Regions from separate parts of the Pseudomonas asplenii genome, predicted to be linked through region 2. Evidence: predicted binding sites of a transcription regulator. Region 2 holds the regulator's gene; each other region holds the start of a gene.

Region 1 (5,538 bases), 790 kb from region 2:
TCCGCACCTTCGTCGTTGTGTTCATACTCGAGGCCACCTTGCGGGACCAATCGGTTGAAAAAACGTTCGAAGTCGCGGCGAACCGCCGGATCGGCATTCTCGTTGATGGTCAACGAAGCCGAGGTATGTTGCAGCCACAGATGCAACAGACCGACGCGACATGCCTGGAGTTCAGGCAAGCCGGCGAGCAACTCCTGGGTCACCAAATGAAAGCCCCGGGGCCGGGCCCGCAAGGTAATCAGTGTCTGTTGCCACATACAGTTCTCCGCCCATCGGCGCGCATTCTAGCGCGCTCAGGAAAAAAGCAAAGCGCCTAATACGCCTGCCATGCTGTAAGTAATCGTCCCATGGCAGCGGGCTTCGATGTTTTGTCCGCAATGCCCTTGGATAAATCCTTTCAACCCTCTTCACGTTGACAAAACCCAGACAAAAAAATGCCCGGCAAGCCGGGCATATTTTTTCAACGCGCTCAGAGGTTATAGCCGCGCTCGTTGTGTTGTGCCAGGTCCAGACCGACCGATTCTTCTTCATCGGTCACACGCAGGCCCATCACCACATCCAGGACTTTCAAGATCACGTAGGTGACGACTGCGGTGTAGAGGACGGTGAAGCCGACACCCTTGCACTGAACCCAGACCTGGGCGGCAATGTCGGTGGTCGCGGCGTTGAAGCCACCCATCGACGGTGCAGCGAATACACCGGTCAGGATCGCGCCGAGGATACCGCCGATACCGTGCACGCCGAAGGCGTCCAGGGAATCGTCGTAGCCCAGCTTGCGCTTCAGGGTGGTGGCGCAGAAGAAGCACACCACACCGGCCGCCAGGCCGATGATCAGCGAGCCCATCGGGCCGACAGTACCGGCAGCCGGGGTAATGGCAACCAGGCCGGCCACTACGCCCGAGGCGATGCCCAGTGCGCTTGGCTTACCGTGGGTCAGCCACTCGGCGAACATCCAGCCCAGTGCGGCGGCGGCGGTGGCGATCTGGGTCACCAGCATCGCCATGCCGGCGGTACCGTTGGCCGCAGCGGCGGAACCGGCGTTGAAGCCGAACCAGCCGACCCACAGCATGGCTGCGCCGATCAGGGTGTAACCCAAGTTGTGCGGTGCCATCGGGGTGGTTGGGAAGCCTTTGCGCTTGCCCAGCACCAGACAGGCCACGAGACCTGCAATACCGGCGTTGATGTGCACCACGGTGCCGCCCGCGAAGTCCAACACGCCCCAGTCACCCAGCAGGGAACCCGGACCGCTCCAGACCATGTGCGCGATCGGCGCATAGACCAGGGTGAACCAGATGCCCATGAAGATCAGCATCGCGGAGAATTTCATCCGCTCGGCGAACGCACCGACGATCAACGCCGGAGTGATGATCGCAAAGGTCATCTGGAAGGTGACGAACACCGCCTCAGGGAACAACGCCGTCGGGCCGGTAATGCTCGCTGGCGTGATACCGGCGAGGAAGGCCTTGGCCAGGCTGCCGACAAAGGAGTTGTAGTTGACGACGCCGGCTTCCATCCCGGTGGTATCGAACGCCATGCTGTAGCCATAGATGAACCACAGGATGGTGATCAGACCGGTAATGGCGAAGCACTGCATCATCACGGAAAGAATGTTTTTCGACCGCACCATGCCGCCGTAGAACAGCGCGAGGCCTGGAATGGTCATGAACAGCACGAGGGCTGTGGAAGTCAGCATCCAGCTGGTGTCGCCGGAATTGAGGACTGGAGCCGGTACCGGGTCCGCCGCCATGGCCAGGGCCGGCATTACGAGGGACAACAGGGCTCCTAGCCCTGCGAATTTACGCAGAGTCATATTGTTTTCTCCTGGGGCGTTGGGGTTTGGTCGGCTTAGATAGCGTCGGTATCGGTTTCGCCGGTACGGATGCGAATAGCCTGTTCCAGATTGACCACGAAGATCTTGCCATCACCGATCTTGCCGGTGTTGGCGGCCTTGGTTATCGCCTCGATGACCCGGTCGAGATCCTTGTCGTCAATGGCGACATCGATCTTCACCTTGGGCAGGAAGTCGACCACGTATTCCGCGCCGCGATACAGCTCGGTGTGACCTTTCTGCCGACCGAAGCCCTTGACCTCAGTGACGGTAATGCCCTGCACGCCGATCTCGGACAACGACTCGCGCACATCGTCCAACTTGAACGGCTTGATGATGGCAGTGACTAGCTTCATGAAACTTTCTCCCGAATTGGTGGACTTGCCCCAGGAAAACAAACCCGACTCAAGTCTAAGCGCAGTGCCTGGCTTTGTAACGCATCGTCGGCCCTGATCAGCTTGCCGACATCCGCTAACCGTTGCCGGCGCAGCCTTGATTGACGGCTCCGACCGCACTGCCTGGTCACGGCGACTGCATCAGTGCATGGGTCATAACCGACTAAGCAGAAACCTTGCCATCTCTGCAAAATCCATTGTTTTCAAGCTTTTGCCCGTCACATTGCAGGAAAATCCGTCGCGTACCCGCACCACACGCACAACAACGGTGCGTGAGCGCCCGGCACGTTGCGCAAAAATCGTGCATCGCTGCCGACAGAAATCACTATAGACACTGCGTGGTACACTGCAGCGACCTGTATCCGGAAATCCACACCATGCTCGCGCCCAAAGCCTTCCTCGACGCCCTGAGCGGCCAAGCCTCCCGCCTGTTCAGTGGCGAAAGCCCGTTGCCGCGCAACGAAATCGAAAGCCAGTTCAAGGCCCTGCTGCAGAGCGGTTTCAGCAAGCTGGATCTGGTCAGCCGGGAAGAGTTCGACAGCCAGATGGTGGTTCTGGCCCGTACGCGTGCGCGCCTGGAAAGCCTGGAAGCGAAGGTCGCGGAACTGGAAGCGCGGCTGTCTCCGACTCAGGAGTAAGGCGCCCGGCATTAGCCGCCGGGTTCGACCCGAGGCCGGATCGAACCCGCGCGATGGACTCAGAGCCGGAAACGGCTGACCAGCGAGTTGAAGGACAGGGCCAGGTTCGACAGTTCCTGGCTTGACGCGTTGGTCTGGTGGGCGCCAGCCGCCGTCTGGGTCGACAGATCCTGGATATTCACCAGGTTGCGATCCACCTCGCGGGCCACATGAGCCTGCTCCTCCGATGCCGTGGCGATCAGCAGGTTGCGGTCATTGATCTGCGAGATGCCGTCGGCAATCTGCTCCAGTGCCGCGCCCGCCGCCCGAGCCAGGTCCTGCGTCTCGGTCACCAGCGCCTGGCTCTTGCCCATCGCGTCAACCGCGCTGTCGGCACGATCCTGCATCGAATGGATCATGGTCTCGATTTCGCCGGTGGATGCCTGGGTCCGCGCCGCCAGGGCCCGCACCTCATCCGCGACCACCGCGAAACCCCGCCCCTGCTCACCCGCACGGGCCGCCTCGATGGCCGCGTTGAGCGCCAGCAGATTGGTCTGTTCGGCAATCCCACGGATCACATCCAGCACCTGGCCGATATCGCGTACCTGCACGGCCAGATCCTTGACCAGGCCGGTGGACGAGGTGATTTCCTGAGTGGCGTTGTTGATCGCCTGCACCGCACTGCGGGCCTGATCGCGTCCGCTGCTGGCCTGCGTGCTGGTCGATTGCGAAGCGTACGAGGTCGAAACGGCATTGCGCGCCACTTCCTCGACCGCCGAGGTCATTTGCGTCACCGCCGTGGCGGCCTGCTGGATTTCGTCGTTCTGGCGGGTCAGCGCCCGGCTGCCGTCATCGGTGACCGCCGTCAGCTCCTCGGCGGCGGAGGCCAACTGGTCGGCGGCGCTGGCGATCTGCTGGATGGTGGCCTTGAGGCTATCCTGCATGCCACTCAGGGCTTGGAGCAACTGACCGGCCTCGTCGCGGCCATGACTGGTGATGCGCTGGGTCAGATCGCCCTCGGCAATACGCTGCGCGCACAACACGGCCGTAGAGATTGGCCGGCTGATCAGGCGACTGATGAAGAAGCCCAACAGCAGGGCCGCAATGAAAGCGATGACAATACCGCTGTACAGCAGCGTCCTGGCGCTTGCCTCCTGGAGCGTCGCCGCCTGGGCATCTTCGCGGATCTGGCGGTCATTGGAGTCGATCATGATGGTCAACTGATCCATCACCTTGCGGTAGGCCAGTTGCAGATCGCCCAGCAACAGGACCCGGCCATTCTCCAGGTCGCCCGCCGCCATCAACGCCACATAGCGCTGTACCAGCGCCTGGTAGACCGGCCAGTCGCGCGCCATCTGGTCGCCGGCGATACGCTCGTCATCAGCCAGCTTGCCCTTGCGATAGGCAGCGAATGCCTGCTCGCTGGCCAACTGGTTGGCCTTCATCGAAGCCAGGAACTCATCCTTGAGGCTCTGCGGGGCATTGCCGGCGGTGGCGACATACAACCGATACATGTCACGGGTCTGACCGACCGCCTTGGTCTTGGTCTGCGAGGTGTTGGCGACCGACACCAGGTTGTTGTTGAACACCGCCTGCAGGCGCGCCGACAACGCGGAGACGCCACTGATGCCCAACATGCCCACGGCGAGCGTGATCAGGGTGCAGAGGAAAAAGGAGGTGATCAGTTTGGTCGAAAGCTTTGCATCATTGAGCCAGTTCATCGGTGGATCCTTGTGGGTACGGGTCGAGTGGCCCTTTTCATGTGTGCGTTTCCCTGCCCCCGCGTACGGCCAGGTGGCGGGCCGGTGTAGGGATTCCATCGCTGCGTGCGCCCGACAAAAGCACGGGCACCACGGGCACATGGCGAGTTTTTCGGCCAATGACGTCGTACCACAGCACAAACGTACAAGCCGAATCGCTCTTTTCCCCTCAAGCTTGCTCGGATCAATTCCTTTCTCGCCGACCCCTCATGCGCACGACGCCGGCGGACCACAAAACTCTGAAACATGCGTTACAGAGCTATCCGATGAAACAAATACGTAATGGCCTTTTGCCATAGTCGTAGCCAAATGTTACAGCATGTGAAATATTAATCGCAAACATACGACGTCATACGACACTATTTCAGTCATGAAAGTGACAGGAGTCGAGGTGTCACCCACGCACGTCAAACCGTGAGGAGTTACACATGCATCCGCAAAGGATGGGTCGGCTATTGCCTGGCGTGCAGAAGGCAAGATCCATGAGCAAGACCCTGGCAGGTTGGCTGGCCCTGATGACCATCAGCCTGGGCGCCCAGGCCGAGGCACTCGACGCCAACGCTTCGCCGGGCAAACGCCTGGCGGTGGCCGCCGACTGCGTGGCCTGCCACACCCGCGCTGACGGCAAGGCGTTTGCCGGCGGCTACCCGCTGAATTCGCCGATGGGCGTCATCTACTCGACCAACATCACGCCGTCCAGAACAGCCGGAATCGGCAATTACAGCGAGGCGGACTTCGCCCGCGCCGTACGCGACGGCACCACGCCGGACGGCACTCACCTGTACCCGGCGATGCCCTACACCGCCTACGCGAAGATGACCGACAGCGACATCGCCGAGCTGTACAAATACTTCATGCATGAAGTGCCGCCGGTGGATACGCCAAGTCCCAAGACGACACTGGACTTCCCCTTCAACATCCGCGCCTCGATGCTCGGC
Region 2 (5,538 bases):
ATACAGGGCCTCGTTGCTCGGTGCGCTACGCAGGCGGTCACGCACTTCCTTGCGATCCAGCATGCTGGCTATCTGCCTGAGCAATTCCAGGTGGGCATCGGTGGCGGCCTGCGGGACCAGCAATACGAACAGCAGGTCTACCGGGGCACCGTCGATGGCGTCGAAATCGATGGGGGCGTCCAGGTGCATCAGGGCACTGATGGGCGCCTCACAGCCTTTGAGGCGGCAGTGGGGAATGGCGATGCCGTTGCCAAAACCGGTGGAGCCGAGTTTTTCACGGGCAATCAGGCTCTCGTAGACATCCTGCATTTCCAGATCTGGCACTTCACGGCTGATCAGGTTGGCAATTTGTTCGAGGGCACGCTTCTTACTGCCACCCGGCACGTTCACCAGGGAACGGCCGGGGGTCAGGATGTTTTCAAGTCGAATCATGGGAGGGAGTTAACGACCCGTACCTTGGAGCAGGTGCAGGTTCTTTTCCTTATGCTTTTTCAGTTGGCGGTCCAGCTTGTCGGTCAGCAGGTCGATGGCTGCATACATATCATCATGTTCTGCATTGGCGACGACCTCACCACCGTGGATGTGCAAAGTGGCTTCGATTTTCTGCTTCAGTTTTTCGACGGCCATTGTCACCTGTACATTGGTGATCTTGTCGAAATGGCGTTCCAATCGGTTGAGCTTTTCGCCGATATAGGCCCGCAGTGGTTCGGTCACTTCCAGTTGGTGTCCACTGATATTGACTTGCATACAGCTTCTCCTTCGTTGCCAGTGCATAAAGCGGCAAGCCTGGTGGCTTGCCACTGGAACGCTGTGGCACGCCCGGCGGTTACATCAACCGCTTCCGTTCGCTGGAAGGCGCGATCCCGAGGGACTCGCGGTACTTGGCGACGGTACGACGGGCGACCTGAATGCCTTGTGCCTCCAGTAAACCAGCGATCTTGCTGTCGCTCAACGGCTTTTTCTGATTTTCCGCTGCAACCAGTTTCTTGATGATCGCGCGGATCGCCGTGGACGAGCATTCACCGCCTTCGGAGGTGCTGACATGGCTCGAGAAAAAGTATTTCAGTTCGTAGATACCACGCGGGGTATGCATGAATTTCTGGGTGGTGACCCGGGAAATGGTCGATTCATGCATGCCCACGGCTTCGGCGATGTCGTGCAGCACCAGTGGCTTCATCGCTTCGTCGCCGTACTCCAGGAAGCCGCGCTGGTGCTCGACGATCTGGGTGGCTACCTTCATCAACGTCTCGTTGCGGCTCTGCAGGCTCTTGATGAACCAGCGCGCCTCCTGCAACTGGTTGCGCATGAAGGTGTTGTCGGCGCTGGTGTCGGCGCGGCGGACAAAGCCGGCGTATTGTGGGTTGACCCGCAAGCGTGGCACCGATTCCTGGTTCAGCTCCACCAGCCAGCGCTCGTTGTCCTTGCGCACGATCACGTCGGGCACCACGTATTCGGCTTCGGTCGACTCGATCTGCGAGCCCGGGCGCGGGTTGAGACTCTGCACCAGTTCGATGACCTGGCGAAGTTCGTCTTCCTTGAGTTTCATGCGCCGCATCAACTGGCTGTAGTCGCGGCTGCCCAGCAGGTCGATGTAATCGGTGACCAGACGCTTGGCCTCGTTCAGCCACGGGGTCTTGGCTGACAATTGGCGCAGTTGCAGCAACAGGCATTCACCGAGGTTGCGCGCGCCGATACCGGCTGGCTCGAATTGCTGGATGCGGTGCAGGACGGCTTCGATTTCGTCGAGTTCGATGTCCAGTTCCGGGTCGAACGCTTCGAGGATTTCCTCAAGGGTCTCGTCCAGGTAGCCCTGGTTGTTGATGCAATCGATCAGCGTCACGGCGATCAGGCGATCGGTGTCGGACATCGGTGCCAGGTTCAGTTGCCACAGCAGGTGGCTTTGCAGGCTTTCACCGACGGAAGTACGGGTGGTGAAGTCCCACTCGTCGTCATCGTTGCCGGGCAGGCTGCTGGCGCTGGTCTGGTAAACGTCTTCCCAGGCGGTATCGACCGGGAGTTCGTTGGGAATGCGTTCGTTCCATTCACCTTCGTCGATGTTGTCGACGGTGGGTGCGGTTTCCTGCTGATAGGAGGTTTCCGGAACTTCGGCAGTAGTCTTTTGCTCGGCGTTGTCGGCCAGTGGATCGCTGTTATCGAAGTCGTCGCCTTCTTCCTGGCGTTCGAGCATCGGATTGGATTCCAGGGCCTCCTGGATTTCCTGCTGAAGATCCAGAGTCGACAATTGGAGCAGGCGGATGGCCTGTTGCAGCTGCGGTGTCATCGTCAGCTGCTGGCCCATTTTAAGGACGAGCGATGGTTTCATGGCAGGGGCTTAACACCTTATTCGCCGGCGCGCATGCGCCATCCACTACAGGGCGCCGGAGCGCCAAACATAAGCAAATTATATGCCTGAAATCCGAGTGTTTGCCTAGAGCGCTGTAACAATAAAACAGTGGTTTTTATCGAACATTCATGCGCTCAGGCGAGTATTGGGCATCCAGATGCTTACAGGCGGAACTCGTGGCCCAGATAGACTTCCTTGACCAGTTCGTTGGCCAGGATAGTGGCCGAATCGCCTTCGGCGATCAGCTGCCCATCGTTGACGATATAGGCGGTTTCGCAGATATCCAGGGTCTCGCGGACGTTGTGGTCGGTGATCAGTACACCGATGCCCTTGGCCTTGAGGTGGTGGATGATCTGCTTGATGTCGCCCACGGAAATCGGGTCGACGCCAGCGAAGGGCTCATCGAGCAGGATGAACTTCGGCGCGGTGGCCAGGGCGCGGGCGATTTCCACGCGGCGCCGCTCACCACCGGACAGGCTCATGCCGAGGTTGTCGCGGATGTGGCTGATATGGAACTCCTGCAGCAGGCTCTCCAGCTCCTGGCGGCGAGCGGCCTTGTCGAGTTCCTTGCGTGTTTCCAGGATTGCCATGATGTTGTCGGCCACCGACAGCTTGCGAAAGATCGAGGCTTCCTGTGGCAGATAACCGATCCCGGCGCGCGCGCGGCCGTGCATCGGCTGGTGGCTGACGTCCTGCTCGTCGATCAGCACGCGGCCCTGATCGGCCTGGACCAGCCCGACGATCATGTAGAAGCAGGTGGTCTTGCCGGCACCGTTGGGGCCGAGCAGACCGACGATCTGGCCGCTTTCGATCGACAGGCTGACGTCACGCACCACCTGGCGACTCTTGTAGGCTTTGGCCAGATGCTGGGCTTTCAAAGTTGCCATTACTGGGCCTTTTGCTCGTCGGTTTTCTTTTTCGGCTGGATCACCATGTCGATGCGCTGGCGCGGCGTGGTGATCGGAGTGCCGTTGGCACGACCGGCGGTCGCCACCTGTTTCACCGTGTCATAGACGATCTTCTCGCCTTCGGTGGTGTTGCCTTCGTTGATCACCTTGGCCTGGTCGATCAGGACGATGCGGTTCTGCTGGGCGTGGTACTGGATGGTCTTGCCATAACCCTTGACCGGCTGTGGGTCGGTGGCTTTCTGCTTCTGTTCGAAGTAGGCCAGGTTGCCCACGGAGGTCACCACGTCGATGGCGCCGTCCTTGGTCCGGGTGAGCGTCACGGTGTTGCCCTTAACGATCATCGAACCTTGAGTGATGATGACGTCGCCCTTGTAGGTGGCGATGCCTTGTTTGTCATCCAGTTGAGCATCGTCAGCTTGAACGCGGATGGGCTGCTCGCTGTCGTTCGGCAGAGCCCAGGCGCTCACGCTTCCCAGTGCTGCGCCCAGGCTGAGCAAAATAGGGAGGGTTTTAACGAGACTCATACTGTCCTCTTACGTTCGATAGCAGGTGCATCCTGCTTTCTTCCAGATAGGCTTTCATGCCTTTGCCCGTGGTCACGCCGTTGGGGCCGTCGATTCTAACGGCTTGCTCGGTCTGCGCATATTGCTTCTGTGGGAATACTGTCATCCGTGTTGTAGTAATAAGCACATTGCGCTGTTTTTCGTCGGTGCGGGCGACCCGTACCGAATCGATCAGCTCGACTTCGGTGCCGTCCGGGTTGACCTCGGCGCGTTCGCTCTGGACATGCCAGGGGAAGGCGGTGCCACGGTAGATCTGCAGGTCCGGCTTGGTCACCAGAGTGACATCGGACACCTTGAGGTGCTCGACCTTGTCGCCGGTCATGTCGTACTGAATCTTGCCGTCGGGCATGTACTGAATGCTGTGGGCGTTGATCGCATAGTAGTCGATGGCGGTGTTGTCCACGGGGGCGGCGGTCTGCTCCAGGAAACGTTCCGGGCTGATGTTCCAGTAGCCAACGGCCCCGAACAGGGCGGCAATGACTCCAAACAGCAGAATGTTGCGAATCTTCTTGCTCAGCATAAAAGGCTCTACAGGTAGGCGGCGTGGGCCGCTTCGAGGCTGTCTTGGGCGCGCAGGATCAGCTCGCAGAACTCGCGGGCGGCACCTTCGCCACCGCGGGCCTGGGTGACGCCATGGGCGTGTTCGCGGACGAAGCTTGCGGCATTGGCCACGGCCATGCCCAGGCCGACGCGACGGATCACCGGCAGGTCGGGCAGGTCGTCGCCCAGGTAGGCCACCTGCTCATAGCTTAGGCCCAGTTGAGCGAGCAGGGCGTCGAGCACCACCAGTTTATCTTCACGGCCCTGGAATACGTGAGGGATTCCCAGGTTTTTGGCTCGGCGTTCGACCAGTACGGTCTTTCGGCCGCTGATGATAGCGGTTTGTACACCCGCCGCCATCAGCATCTTGATGCCCTGGCCGTCCAGTGTGCTGAACGATTTGAATTCGCTGCCATCCTCGAGGAAATACAGGCGACCGTCGGTCAATACGCCGTCGACGTCGAAGACTGCCAGCTTGATGTTCTTACCGCGTTGCAGCAGATCAGTGCTCATTCAGATGACTCCGGCGCGCAGCAGGTCGTGCATGTTCAAGGCGCCGACGGGGCGATCCTCGTCATCGACCACCACCAGTGCGCTGATTTTATGGTCTTCCATGATCTTCAGGGCCTCGGCGGCGAGCATCTCGGCCCGTGCGGTCTTGCCGTGAGGGGTCATGACGTCTTCGATCAGGGCGCTGTGGATATCGATGGTGCGATCCAGGGTGCGGCGCAGATCGCCATCGGTGAAGATTCCGGCGAGACGGCCGTCGGCTTCCACGACCACGGTCATGCCCAGGCCCTTGCGAGTCATTTCCATCAGCGCGTTTTTCAACAGTGTGCCGCGCAGCACCTGTGGCAACTCGTCGCCGGCGTGCATGACGTGCTCCACTTTCAGCAGCAGGCGCCGCCCCAGGGCACCGCCTGGGTGGGAAAAGGCGAAATCTTCCGCAGTGAAACCGCGTGCTTCGAGCAGGGCAACGGCGAGGGCGTCGCCCATCACCAGTGCCGCGGTGGTCGACGACGTCGGGGCCAGGTTCAGCGGGCAGGCTTCATGCTCGATGCGTGCGTTGAGGTTGACCTCGGCGGCCTTGGCCAGCGGCGACTCGGGGTTGCCGGTCAGGCTGATCAACTGGATGCCCAGGCGCTTGATCAGCGGCAGCAGGGTGACTATTTCCGAGGTCGAA
Region 3 (5,538 bases), 2.0 Mb from region 2:
CTACGCATACAGGCAGTGAAACGGCCGACTTTTACGAGCACAGTACAGGCCCACCCCAAAAACAAAAAAGGCCTGCATCACTGCAAGCCTTGATTGTTCTGGTGCCGGAGATAGGAATCGAACCTACGACCTTCGCGTTACGAGTGCGCTGCTCTACCGACTGAGCTACACCGGCGTGGCGCTAACGCTAGCACCAGGCGACGAGCGGAGCAAGCTACTCAGGCTTGATCGCGATGACACCCTGGGCCCAGAAGCGCGGTTGGAAGTGGCCGCCGTATTGCTGCTGATAGAGCTTGTTGCGCTCGTCCAGGTGCGGCACGTCGCGGATCACCACGTAGACCAGGAACAGCACGGCGGCGGTACTGATGCCCATCCAGGACCAGTGGATGAAGGCATTGGGTTTGGCGGGTTCACTTTTCCAGACATGAATGCCCATCAGCCATCCGACCACCAGGGACAGCCACAACTGGGAGTACGGCATGACAATCACCCCATCGACCATTGATTGGGTCAGGGCGCCGATCAGGCTGGCGAACAGGCAGACTCGCAGCAGGTCGACCGGGTCGTTGGAGTCGGCGCGCTCGCGGACCAGGCGGAAAGTGGCCCAGAGTCCGCGGCCGACCAGCCACATCACCAGCAGGGTGGAAGGGATACCCCACTCGCAGGCCCATTGCAGAATGGCCTGGTGCGGGTGGGCGGCGATGGGGTTGTGGATATCGGCGAAATGCATGGGGCCGAAGCCGAGCCAGGGACGTTCGCGGATCATGTCCCAGGCTTGTTGCCAGATCACGTCACGGGCAGAGAGCGAGGTGGTCAATCGATCGCCGGCGAAGTTCACTACCGTAAGGCCGAGATGATCAGCCAAGACACCAAATACAAACCAGAACAGCAACAGGCCAGTTGCAGCTGCCGGTAATTGCCATGAGAACCAACGTCTACCGCTGCGCCCGCAAATGACCATCAGGCATCCGGCGACGCCCATACCGAGCCAGGTGCCACGCGTACCACCCGAGATCGCGACCATCCACCAGATAGCCAGCAGCACGAATACCCAGAGCCGGGTGGTGCGTTTACTCGCCAACAGTAATGGAAGGGACAGCAGCGGCAGGGTAAAGGTCTGGAACTGGCCGTAGAAGCGCTTGTTCGAGAAGCCTCTCAGGAACGTATCGGCGTCCAGCGTGCCGACACCCGAGGAAAGCGAATGAAACGCCAAAGTCAGGAAGTCGAAACTTTTGAAGGCGCAGATGAACACGATGAAGAGCATCAGCACCCGATCGAGAGAAACGTCATCTGACCGGCGCGTATGGGCGATGGCTCCGGCACAGAGACCACCTGCCGTGATCAGAGCCACTTCCGCGAAAGCCCAAAGCGGTTGGTGCGAGCGCAGAGAAGAAATGGCACCTATTACCAGAATCGATCCACAGCCCAGAACAACAGGCTGATCAACCAAGCTTGGTGAATAGGGTCTCCGCCAGCACAGGAGAAAGACAAGCGCGGTACCGGCAACAATGATCTGCCCGAGGCGCTGAACCGTATGCTCACCAAAACCGCGCCCGAGCACCATCATGCCCAAGAGGAACAGGGCGAATAACAACCAGATTCTTGTTCGTGGAGTTTGGGAGATATCCATCAACGTGTCGAAACGTCCATTTCAAACAGACTCTCGAAAGCTCAAGCTTTTGGAGCCAGCATCAATGGTGCCTTGGGGTAAGCGCGTGAGCAAGCTAGTTGGTTTCCCTTACCGCACCCAAGCTCAAGGTAGCGCTGTGACTCCTCGGTTTGTCCAAGCGCCTTGAATGCGTCGGCCATGCCTACGTATGGTCTTGCATAGCTGGGCCTGAGATTTATGGCATGTTCGAATTCCACTTTAGCATCTTCCGGCTTTCCACGAAGCAGAAGAATTTTTCCGCGTTGGTAATATGCATACTCGTAGGATGGCTTCAACTCCAGAGCCTTTTCAATATTTTTCGAGGCAGCATCAATATATCCGGCATCCAGATAGCTGACCCCCAGATTATAGTAAACCCGATAACCACCAAAGAGACCTGGCTTATCGCCCTGCGCCTCATAATATTGAACAGCTTCATCCCAAACAAGAACTGGCATGGACATAGCTAACAGCCGATCATAGGAAAGCCCAAAAAAATAAACTAAAAAAACAGGTACCAGAGTAACTATGTAAATCTTCTTCAACCGCCGAAGCCCTAGCGCCAAGGCAAAAAACAAACCTGGAGCCCACAGATAACTACGATATAAAACAAATGGTTCCTGCAAACGGACCGAAGCCAGCTCCGTAGCAAACATTACCCATGGAAATAATAAGGCGAAACCCAGCCCTCCCTTGTTTGCTCCACGCAGCAGCAATACGAACGCTGCCGCCCCATAGGAAATAAACGCCACCAAACCAGCCCAGGCCCACCAGGTACTGTAACTTAGAGGAAATGGAACACGAAGATCCAAGCCCAGAGCATTATCTCGAGGAAGAATAAACACTGCCAGATACTTGAAAAACAACCCCATCTGGTTCAACACACTCAACACATAGAGGGAACCATCCGGCTGAAAGACCTCATCACTGAGTACTTCCTCACTCTTGATTTCATAAGCACTTCCAATCATGCCCCTTGCCCAAAGCACAACAGATAGCGCCATGACGCCCTGGAGTAAAAGAACTACAAAAATCTCTCGAGAGCCAGATGAAATGGAAAGCTGGCTACGTCGATGTAGAACCCATAGAAGGAAGCATAAAGCAGGCAACATCACCGCATGCTCTTTTGCATACAAGGATAAAAATACAAAAAAGCAGGATCCCCAAAGAGCCCAACGTCTACCACAGAGCCCCTGCCAAAACATCCATAACCCAAGCACTCCCAAAAGAGTGGCACATATAATCGTACGCTGTATGAGATATCCCTGGGTCAAAATGGCCAGCGGATGTATAGCAAACAAAAATGCCGAAATAAATGCGGCGAAATCTACATTCAAAAATAAAGAATCTCGTGCATCCAAACTACCGAGTAAATTTCGTATAAAACCAAAAATCACCAGAGCGGTGCAAAAATGAAGAAACAAGTTACCTAACCTAAGCCAAACAATCTTATCACTAAAATAGACTATATTGGCAGCCATGGAGTCATACACCCATAACCGCGGAGTCAGGCTAAACCCACTGGATAGCAATGCGGCAGGCCCGCCCTCTCTGAAGAACGGCTCATCGTCAAAAATCAAGGGATTATTCAAAAAAGAATAACAAAGCAATAACAAAAAAATGGCAACCAAAACAGCAAACAACAAATAAATATTTCGACGCAAAGTCATACTCAACTGAAATTCAAACATCAAATAGCTCACCTCCAAAAAAACCGGTACCCCACAAGAGAATACCGGCATTGAACCTTATAAAGCCTAAGTCTCAGTATCCAAAGCCAGTTCCATCACTACTTACAGGCGTTCGCTGCAAGACAGGTACCAGTCTGCGTCCAGGTAGTAATACCACCATTGCTAACAGGTGTAAGTACCGATGTAAGGCTACCGGTAGCAGTAGTACCGATCAAAGTGATTGTACCACCAGCCACACTAGAACCAGTTGGGTTAAAGCTTGCAGTCGCTGTAGTTGGCAACACGGGAATCCCATTAGAACCTGCCGAGCAGTTGGTGGTATTACCGATGTCATTAAGGCAAAGTGCCACTGCAGTCTTATATGCATCAGCCATTGTGTTTATTTCAGCGAACCTGGCTCTCTGCGTGTAGTTGTTATACGCAGGCAACGCAATCGCCGCCAAAATACCGATGATCGCCACAACGATCATCAGTTCGATCAAGGTGAAACCCTTTTGAGCATTCATATTTCGTCTCCAGACGTGAAAAGGCCGTATGGCTCATGTACTCCAAAGCACGCCCCGTGCCATGCCTCATCGGATTGCCCCACGCCTGCGACAGGGCCCTCGCTTCGCCTGAACGCTGCTCCAGAACAACAAAACCTGACATTTTTTGTCACCTAGCACTCCCCGATTTGGCACCACCGCCCGACTACGCTATAAAACTCGCAATGTCTGTATCTGGTGCCTCAATGAACGATATCGCCCTCTCCGGTCTGGCCAAGCAATTGGTGGCGGCCGAGCTGATTACCGACAAGAACGCTCAGCAGGCGTATCAGCAAGCCCAACGCAATCGGATGTCCCTGGTCAGCTACCTGGTCCAGAACAAGCTGGTGAAGAGCCGCGAAGTCGCGGAGATTGCCTCCGAGCATTTTGGTGTCGCCCTGCTCGACCTGAGTTGCCTCGACAAGGAAAGCCAGCCCAAGGGCCTGGTCAGTGAAAAACTGATCCGCCAACACCATGTCCTGCCTCTATGGCGGCGCGGCAACAAGTTGTTCGTCGGCATCTCCGATCCGAGCAACCATCAGGCGATCACCGATATCCAGTTCAGCACCGGCCTCAACACCGAGGCGATTCTGGTCGAGGATGACAAGCTTACCGACGCCATCGACAAGTTCTTCGACAGTAACGCCACTGGCCTTGAAGACATGGCCGATGTCGATCTCGAAGGCCTGGACATCGAATCGATCGATGACAAGAAAAACGATCCCATCGCCGGCCAGGATGCCGACGACGCCCCCGTAGTGCGCTTCGTCAACAAAATGCTGCTGGATGCGATCAAGGGCGGTTCTTCCGACCTGCACTTCGAACCTTATGAGAAAATCTACCGTGTGCGCCTGCGTACCGACGGCATGCTCAGGGAAGTCGCCCGGCCGCCGATTCACCTGGCCAGCCGAATCGCCGCACGCCTGAAGGTCATGGCCAGCCTGGATATTTCCGAGCGCCGCAAACCCCAGGACGGTCGGATCAAGATGCGTATCTCGAAGAACAAGGCCATCGACTTCCGGGTCAACACCCTGCCGACCCTGTGGGGCGAAAAGATCGTGATGCGGATCCTCGATCCGTCCAGTGCCCAGATGGGCATCGATGCCCTGGGTTATGAGCCGGATCAGAAAGACCTGTACATGGCCGCGCTGAAGCAGCCACAGGGCATGATTCTGGTGACCGGTCCCACCGGGTCGGGTAAAACCGTTTCGCTCTATACCGGCCTGAATATCCTCAACACCGTGGATATCAATATCTCCACTGCCGAAGACCCGGTGGAGATCAACATGGAAGGCATCAACCAGGTCAACGTCAACCCGAAACAAGGGCTGGACTTCGCCCAGGCGCTGCGCTCATTCCTGCGCCAGGACCCGGATGTGATCATGGTCGGCGAGATCCGCGACCTGGAAACCGCCGAAATCGCGATCAAGGCGGCCCAGACCGGCCACATGGTGCTGTCGACCCTGCACACCAACAGCGCGGCGGAAACCCTGACCCGTCTGCAGAACATGGGCATTCCCGGCTTCAACATCGCCACCTCGGTCAGCCTGATCATTGCCCAGCGCCTGGCCCGCAAACTGTGCCCGCACTGCAAGAAGGAAATCGACATTCCCCAGGAGACGCTACTGAAGGAAGGCTTCCCAGCGGATCAGATCGGTACATTCAAGGTCTACGA

The links. The regulator sigma-54, encoded in region 2, starts transcription at its own class of promoters, with help from an activator protein. The targets are predictions, from matches to a motif close to ANTGGCATNNANNTTGCTNT.
Region 1: glnK (P-II family nitrogen regulator) is a predicted target of sigma-54. The motif match lies at 2,388-2,407, and genes of this name have one in related genera.
Region 3: BLU37_RS02885 (pilin) is a predicted target of sigma-54. The motif match lies at 3,890-3,909, and genes of this name have one in related genera.

Annotation. Positions count from the first base shown of each region.
Region 1 is NZ_LT629777.1:1,858,684-1,864,221, reverse strand. Features, by position in the region: gene BLU37_RS08405 (secondary thiamine-phosphate synthase enzyme YjbQ) at 1-257, opposite strand, end outside; gene BLU37_RS08400 (ammonium transporter) at 470-1,810, opposite strand; gene glnK (P-II family nitrogen regulator) at 1,846-2,184, opposite strand; gene BLU37_RS08390 (accessory factor UbiK family protein) at 2,601-2,861, shown strand; gene BLU37_RS08385 (methyl-accepting chemotaxis protein) at 2,921-4,561, opposite strand; gene BLU37_RS08380 (cytochrome c) at 5,083-5,538, shown strand, end outside.
Region 2 is NZ_LT629777.1:2,650,241-2,655,778, forward strand. Features, by position in the region: gene ptsN (PTS IIA-like nitrogen regulatory protein PtsN) at 1-432, opposite strand, end outside; gene hpf (ribosome hibernation-promoting factor, HPF/YfiA family) at 442-747, opposite strand; gene BLU37_RS12100 (RNA polymerase factor sigma-54) at 827-2,323, opposite strand; gene lptB (LPS export ABC transporter ATP-binding protein) at 2,506-3,231, opposite strand; gene lptA (lipopolysaccharide transport periplasmic protein LptA) at 3,231-3,776, opposite strand; gene lptC (LPS export ABC transporter periplasmic protein LptC) at 3,763-4,335, opposite strand; gene BLU37_RS12120 (KdsC family phosphatase) at 4,344-4,868, opposite strand; gene BLU37_RS12125 (KpsF/GutQ family sugar-phosphate isomerase) at 4,869-5,538, opposite strand, start outside.
Region 3 is NZ_LT629777.1:630,894-636,431, forward strand. Features, by position in the region: tRNA gene BLU37_RS02870 (tRNA-Thr) at 100-175, opposite strand; gene BLU37_RS02875 (O-antigen ligase family protein) at 215-1,264, opposite strand; gene BLU37_RS02880 (tetratricopeptide repeat protein) at 1,672-3,339, opposite strand; gene BLU37_RS02885 (pilin) at 3,438-3,845, opposite strand; gene pilB (type IV-A pilus assembly ATPase PilB) at 4,070-5,538, shown strand, end outside.